Regions from separate parts of the Motilibacter aurantiacus genome, predicted to be linked through region 1. Evidence: riboswitches for the same ligand, from Rfam matches in the RefSeq annotation. Region 1 holds a riboswitch; each other region holds the start of a gene.
What was found. Region 1 has a riboswitch for thiamine pyrophosphate ahead of thiO (glycine oxidase ThiO). Riboswitches for the same ligand answer to the same signal wherever they lie in the genome.

Region 1 (2,255 bases):
CGGCGCAGCACGTCGGCGGCGCGCTGGAGCAGGGCGTCGCCCTCGGCGTGCCCTCCGCTGTCGTTGAGCGCCTTCAGGCCGTCGAGGTCGAGCACGAGGACCGACGCGGTCAGCCCCAGGCGGCGGGCCCGGGCCTCCTCCGCCTCCAGCGCGCGGTCCCAGGCCCGGCGGTTCCCGAGCCGGGTCATCGCGTCCCGGCAGGCGTCGTCCTCCGCGACCTGCGCGCGGCGCGCCTCCTGCTCGAGGCGGGCCTCGTACGCGAGCAGCGTCCCGAGCAGCCCCGCGGCGAGCTCCACGTCGGGCAGGCGCAGGGCCAATGACGGGTCGACCGGGGAGCGGGACCCGGCGCAGACGGTGCCGAGCAGCTCCCCGTCCGGGCCGGCCATCGGGACGGTCAGGTACGAGTGGAAGGGCAGGCCGGTGGCGGCCCGCGCGTGCGCCCACCCGGGGACGTCGTCGACCTCGACGGCGAAGCGCGGCGCGTCACCGGCGATGCTCGCCGCGCAGAAGGTGTCGTCCCAGGGCAGGACGTCGTGGGCGGCGACGCCCACCCCGCCGGTGTCGAGCGCGGACAGCACCACGTAGTCCTCGCCGTCGCGGCGCGACACCGCCCACATGTCCATGCCGAGCTGGGCGTGCAGCCGCTCGAGCGTGGCCCGCGCCGCAGAGGTGAAGTCGGCGACGGAGCGGGTGGGCTCCGCCCACACCGCGGAAGGGCCGCCGGCAGGAGCCGACACCGGCTCGATCTGGGTCACCTGCGGGAGATCGGCACGTCCCCCTGGAGCTTGAGCGCCTGCCCAGACGGCACCGGCCGCGGCACGCGGGCCGCGTCGACCTCCCGGTCCCCGCCCCGGACGGCCGGGTGCATAGACTCCGCGGCGCTGATCGGGAGCTCGGGACGACCGGGCTGAGAGGGCGGCTACGACGCGCCGCCGACCGTTGGAACCTGTCCGGGTAATGCCGGCGTAGGGAGCATCGCGTGACCGTTCCTGCCCGTGCCGCGAGCGACGGCGCTGACGTCGTCGTCACGGGCGGCGGCCTCGTCGGGCTGGCCGTCGCCTGGCGCACCGCGCAGCGCGGCCTGCGGGTCAGCGTCGTCGACGAGGCCCCGGGCACGGGCGCGTCGTACGCCGCCGCCGGGATGCTCGCCCCCGTGGCCGAGGCGGCGTACGGCGAGGAGGCGCTGCTCGCCCTCGCCCGGCTCTCCCTGGAGCGCTACCCGGCCTTCGTCGCGGAGGTCGAGCGCGCCGGGGGGCTGCCCGTGGGGCTGCGGACGGCGGGCACGCTCCTCGTCGGGTTCGACGAGGACGACCTGCGTGCGCTGCTGGCGCTGCACGACTTCCACCGCGAGCTGGGGCTGAGCGCCGTCCGGCTGACGGCGGGCGCCTGCCGACGGCGCGAGCCGGCCCTCACGCCCCGGGTGCGCGGCGGGGTGCTGGTCGACGGGGACTACTCGGTGGACCCGCGCGCCCTGCACGCGGCCCTGCTGGCCGCCGCGGACGGCGCCGGGGTGGAGCTGGTGCGTGCCCCGGTCGCGGCGCTCGCCGTCGAGGACGGGCGGGCTGTGGGCGTACGCCTCGGCGACGGGCGCCTCCTCCGGGCCGGCGCCGTCGTGCTGGCCCTCGGGCCGTGGAGCGGCCGGCTGCCCGGCGTCCCGGCGGGCGCGGTCCCGGTCCGCCCGGTCAAGGGGCAGGTCCTGCGGCTGCGCGGGGAGCAGCTGCTCAGCGGCACGGTCCGCGGCCTGGTGCGCGGCCGCGGGGCCTACCTCGTCCCGCAGTCCGACGGACGCCTGGTCGTCGGGGCCACGTCGGAGGAGCTCGGCTTCGACGGGCGGGTCACCGCCGGGGCCGTGCACGACCTGCTGCACGACGCGGCCGAGATGGTGCCCGGCGTCTCGGAGCTCGAGCTGGTCGAGACGCTCGCCCGCTGGCGGCCGGGGACTCCCGACAACGCGCCGCTGCTGGGCGCCTCGGCGCTGCCCGGGCTCGTGCTGGCGACCGGGCACCACCGCAACGGGGTGCTGCTGGCACCGGTGACGGCGGACCTGGTCGCCGAGGTGCTCGCCACCGGCTCCTTCCCCGCGGCGGCAGCGCCGTTCTCGCCCCAGAGGTTCCAGGCAGTCGACGAGCAACCGGAGGTCGCGGCACTGTGATCGTCTCCGTGAACGGGAAGCAGGCGTCGGTCGACGAGGCCGCGACGGTCGCCCAGGTGGTCCGTCGGTCGGCGCCGGAGGCCCGCCGGGTGGCCGTGGCCGT
Region 2 (2,255 bases), on a different contig from region 1:
TCGGTCACCAGGTAGACGCGCAGGTCCGGGGTCATGCGCTGGCTCCGGGCTGCTCGGCGCGGACGAGGGCGCCGTCGGCCAGGCCGGCGGCGTCGAGGGCCCACAGCTCGTCGAGGAGGGCGGTACGCAGGGAGGCCGGCCCCCGCGCGTCGCGGCCCGCACGGGTGCCGGCGGCGGCGAAGACCGCGCAGGCGGCGACGGCGGCCACCAGCGGGTCGGGCTCGACGGCCAGGAACGCCGCGGTGACCGCGGTGAGCGAGCAGCCGACGGCGGTGACCCGCGGGAGCAGGGCGGAGCCGCCCTCGACCCGCACCACGCGGTCGCCGTCGGTGACGACGTCGACCTCCCCGGTACAGACGACCACGCAGCCCCGCTGGGCGGCCAGCCCGCGAGCCGCCCCGACGGCGTCCTCGACGGCGTCCCCGGAGTCGACCCCCTTGCCGGCGCTGCGCCGGGCGTCCACCCCCGCCAGGGCGGCCAGGGCCAGGACCTCGCTCGCGTTGGCCCGGACGACGGTGGGCCGCCGGGTCAGCAGGTCGGCGCTGAGCTCGTTGCGCAGCGCGGTCGCGCCCACCGCGACGGGGTCGAGCACCCACGGGCGCCCGGCGGCGACCGCCGCCTCCGCGGCCAGCGCCATCCCCTCGGCCCAGCGCGGGGACGGCGTGCCGATGTTGACCGAGAGCGCGGCAGCGATACCGGCGAACTCGCCCGCCTCGCTCGGGTCGTGGACCATCGCCGGCGAGGCGCCCACGGCGAGGACCGCGTTGGCGGCGATGTCCATGGAGACGTAGTTGGTGATGCTCTGCACGAGCGGGGCGCCCGCCCGCACGGCGTCCAGCGCGCGGACGACGTCGGGCAGGCCGATCGATGACTGTGGTGCGTTCACGGTGACGTTCCCTCCCGCCTGCGGGAGAGCCAAAGGCGCACCGGGGGCGGCGCGCGCGTCGGGCTCCCTGCGCCGGCATGACCCGGATCAGGTTCGGCGGGTGTGCTCTCAGCCCCTCGGAGAGGGGCACCCCGGCCGACTGCTTGCCCGGTCACGCTACCGCCATCCGCTGCGCCCGCGCCGGGCCGTCCGCGGCGACGCCGTCCTCGGGGCCCTCAGCCCCACCTCTGCACCGCTGCGGAGGTGCAGAGGTGGTGCTCAGAGGGCCGAGGTGCTCGCGCCGGGCGCGCTCGCCGGCGCCGGCGCCTGTGGGACGTGGCGGCCCGTGCCGGCTCAGCTCGCGCGTACGCGGCGGCGCTTGTGGGCGTAGAGGTCGCCGTCCGCGCGGGCGATCCACTCGGCGAGCCCCTCGCCCTGCCACTGCGCGACCCCGGCGGTCCAGCGCGCGCCCGGCAGCGCGTCGCGCAGCCGCTGGAGAACCTCGACCGAGTCGCCCTCGGCGGTGTCCGGCATCAGCAGCACGAACTCGTCGCCCCCGTAGCGGCCCAGGACGTCGGACCGGCGCAGCGCCCCGCTCCAGGCCGCCGCCAGCCCGGCGAGGACGCGGTCGCCCACGGCGTGGCCGTCGCGGTCGTTGACGCCCTTGAAGTCGTCGAGGTCCAGCACGGCCAGGGTCAGCGGCTCCCCGCGCCGCAGCGCGCAGCCCATGAGCCGCTCGGCCGCACCGGCGAAGGCGACCCGGTTGAGCAGCCCGGTCAGCTGGTCACGGTCGGCCTGCCGCCGCAGCCGCTCGACGAGCGACTGCAGGACCAGCGCGACCCCGCCGACCGAGACGGTGACGAACCCCCACGTCTGCAGGGCGGAGGGCGCGTCGCACACCCCCAGCCCGGCCGCGAAGCCGCCGGCCATCACCGCGAGGTGGGCCAGTGCCCCCCGCCGGGAGTGGAACCATGCCGTGAACAGGGCGATCCAGACGTAGCCGAAGGCCGTGACGACGGTGCCGGCGGGGGTGGTGGAGCAGGCGATGCAGACGCTGACCATCACCGAGACCAGCGCCAGCACGGTGTGCAGGACGATGGCGGGGACGACGTCGCTGCACCGGCGCAGCGCCGCCGCGGCCGCCAGGCCGGCGCCGCCCAGGGTCACCGCGAGCCCGGTGGGAGCGGTGGCGCTGAACGGCATCGCCGCGTTCCCCAGGCAGACCACGGCGGCGAAAAGGCAGGCCTGGGCGAGCGTGCGCGCCTCGCTCGGCGCGGGACGTCCCCATGCCACCGGCACCCCCTGCGCGACCATCCCGCGACCGTCCGCCCCTTCGTCCTGCTGTCGGGCCTCCGCCGTCGGATCACCGGAACCGCCGGCGGCTGCGGCG
Region 3 (2,255 bases), on a different contig from region 1:
TAGGCCACCGTCCCGGAGGCGTCGAGCAGGACGGTCACGTCGGAGGCGTTCTCGACCAGGGCGGTGAACCGGCGCTCGTCATGCTCGCGCAGCTCGGCGCTGACCCGGCGCATCCTGGCCATGGCGTAGGCGGTCAGCTCTCCCAGGACGAGGACGATGAGCACGTAGTAGCCGAGCGAGGACGTCAGCAGGTGCCGCTCGCGGTCGTCGTCGGCCACGTCGTACAGCGGCAGCCAGTAGGCCGCCACGAGGACAGGGAGCACGGCCACGGTCGTGCCGCGGCGCTGCGTGGCGCCCACCCACAGGGTGAGCACGAGGAAGAAGATCGACGCGTCGTACGGGTTGGGGCTAGCCCAGTTGCCGAAGCCGATCAACGCGCTGGCGACCGGCACGATCACGAGCAGGTAGCGGTGCGGCCAGCGGTCCCAGGGCAGCTTCCAGATGAGCACCGTGAGGACGGTGACGAGGCCGGCCAGCGCGAACGTGTAGGAGCGTGACGGGCCGTGCAGCATCGTGGCCGCTGCCAAGCCCGTCGCCACCGCGCCCACGGCACCGAAGACCGCGGCGCCGCGGGCCGCGGCGACCCGCGGATCACGCGGCTCCCCCCGAGAGCCCACCCTGCTCATGACGGCCCCTATCGGCGGCCGCCGGGAGGTCCTGAGCTAGTGTTCGCGACGCAACACCGCAGGGGAGCGCTGCAGCGCTGAGAGTGTGGGCTTGACCCACAGACCCTCGAACCTGATCCGGGTCATGCCGGCGCAGGGAGTCGGTCCCACCTCGCGTCGGCCGGCGTGCCCGTCTCCCGGGCACGGCGGCCGGGCGCGGGCTCGTCAGTCGTCCATGCCCTCCCCTCCTCGGCTCGCACCGTAGGAGGGACCTTCCATGAGCCTCACGCTTCCGCCCGGCGGCGCCCGCCGCCTGCTCGACCCGGCGGTCGGCGCCGTCCTCGGCGCCGTCACGCTGCTGCTCGTCCTGGCGTACGACCAGCCTCGGTCGGCGGCGGTCGTCGCCGCCCTCGTGGTGGCCGTCGGCGCCGCGCTCGTCACCCACGGCGTGCGCACCCGCACGGCGACGGCCTGGCGCACCGTCGACATCGTCGTGGCCGCCGTCCTGGCCGTGGCCTGCGGCGTCGTCTTCTGGGCCTGGGCCTACCTCTGGGACGCGTTCAAGCCCGCCTTCGTCGCCTTCCCGCCCGGCCAGGCGCTGATCTACGGCATGTGGTTCCTCCCGTGCGCCCTCGTCCCGCTCATCGTGCGCCGGCCGGGCGCGGCGGTGTTCGCCGAGCTCGTCGCGGCCACGGTCGAATGGATGCTGTTCAGCCAGTTCGGCGCGGCCGTCGTGGTCTACGGGCTCGTCCAGGGGCTGCTCGCCGAGTGCGCCTTCGCCGCCACCGGCTACCGGCGCTGGACCCTCGGCACCGCGATGGCGGCCGGCGCGCTGGCGGGGGCCGGGGCCGCTCCCCTGGACTGGGTCTACTCCTACCCGCTGTGGTCGGTCGCCTGGAAGGCGGCCTACCTCGGGCTGGTGGTCGTGTCCGGCGCCGTGCTCACCGGCCTGCTCTCCTGGTACGCGGTGCGCGCCCTCGCGCCGACCGGTGCCCTCAGCGCGTTCGCGGCCGGCCGCGAGCGCGAGCTCGTCTGACCTTGGGCGCCGGGACCCCCCGGCCGGTCGCCGTCGAGGCGCGCGGCTGGGGCTGGCGGCACGCCGGGCGCAAGGCCTGGGCGCTGCGCGGCGTCGACCTGTCCGTCGCACCCGGCGAGCGCGTGCTGGTCCTCGGCCCGTCGGGGGCGGGCAAGAGCACGCTGCTCGCCGCCCTCGCGGGGGTGCTGGACCCGAGCACCGGCGAGGAGCAGGAGGGGGAGCTGCTGCTCGACGGCGTGCCCGCGCGGGAGGCGCGCGGCCGGGCCGGCCTGCTCATGCAGGACCCGCAGGCCCAGCTGGTCATGGCGCGCGCCGGGGACGACGTGGCCTTCGGGCTGGAGAACACGGCCGTCCCGGCGGGCCTCATCTGGCCCCGGGTGGACGCGGCGCTGGAGGCCGTGGGCTTCCCGTACGGCCGCGACCGGCCCACCGCGGCGCTGTCCGGCGGCGAGGCGCAGCGGCTGGCGCTCGCCGGGGCCGTCGCGATGGAGCCCGGGCTGCTGCTGCTCGACGAGCCCACCGCCAACCTCGACCCCGAGGGGGCCGACCTCGTCCGCGCCGGGGTGCGCCGGGTGCTGGACGCCACGGGGCCGTCCCTGCTCGTGGTCGAGCAC

Region 2: it holds a riboswitch for thiamine pyrophosphate, as region 1 does, so the genes downstream of both, thiM (hydroxyethylthiazole kinase) here and thiO (glycine oxidase ThiO) in region 1, are expected to answer to the same signal.
Region 3: it holds a riboswitch for thiamine pyrophosphate, as region 1 does, so the genes downstream of both, G9H72_RS10680 (ECF transporter S component) here and thiO (glycine oxidase ThiO) in region 1, are expected to answer to the same signal.

What each region holds. Positions count from the first base shown of each region.
Region 1 is NZ_JAANNO010000001.1:200,911-203,165, forward strand. Features, by position in the region: gene G9H72_RS00950 (sensor domain-containing protein) at 1-755, opposite strand, end outside; TPP riboswitch at 876-989, shown strand; gene thiO (glycine oxidase ThiO) at 980-2,152, shown strand; gene thiS (sulfur carrier protein ThiS) at 2,161-2,255, shown strand, end outside.
Region 2 is NZ_JAANNO010000002.1:298,691-300,945, forward strand. Features, by position in the region: gene thiE (thiamine phosphate synthase) at 1-35, opposite strand, end outside; gene thiM (hydroxyethylthiazole kinase) at 32-859, opposite strand; TPP riboswitch at 948-1,023, opposite strand; gene G9H72_RS22805 (sensor domain-containing diguanylate cyclase) at 1,220-2,255, opposite strand, start outside.
Region 3 is NZ_JAANNO010000005.1:85,164-87,418, forward strand. Features, by position in the region: gene G9H72_RS10675 (putative bifunctional diguanylate cyclase/phosphodiesterase) at 1-626, opposite strand, end outside; TPP riboswitch at 677-783, shown strand; gene G9H72_RS10680 (ECF transporter S component) at 883-1,641, shown strand; gene G9H72_RS10685 (ABC transporter ATP-binding protein) at 1,644-2,255, shown strand, end outside.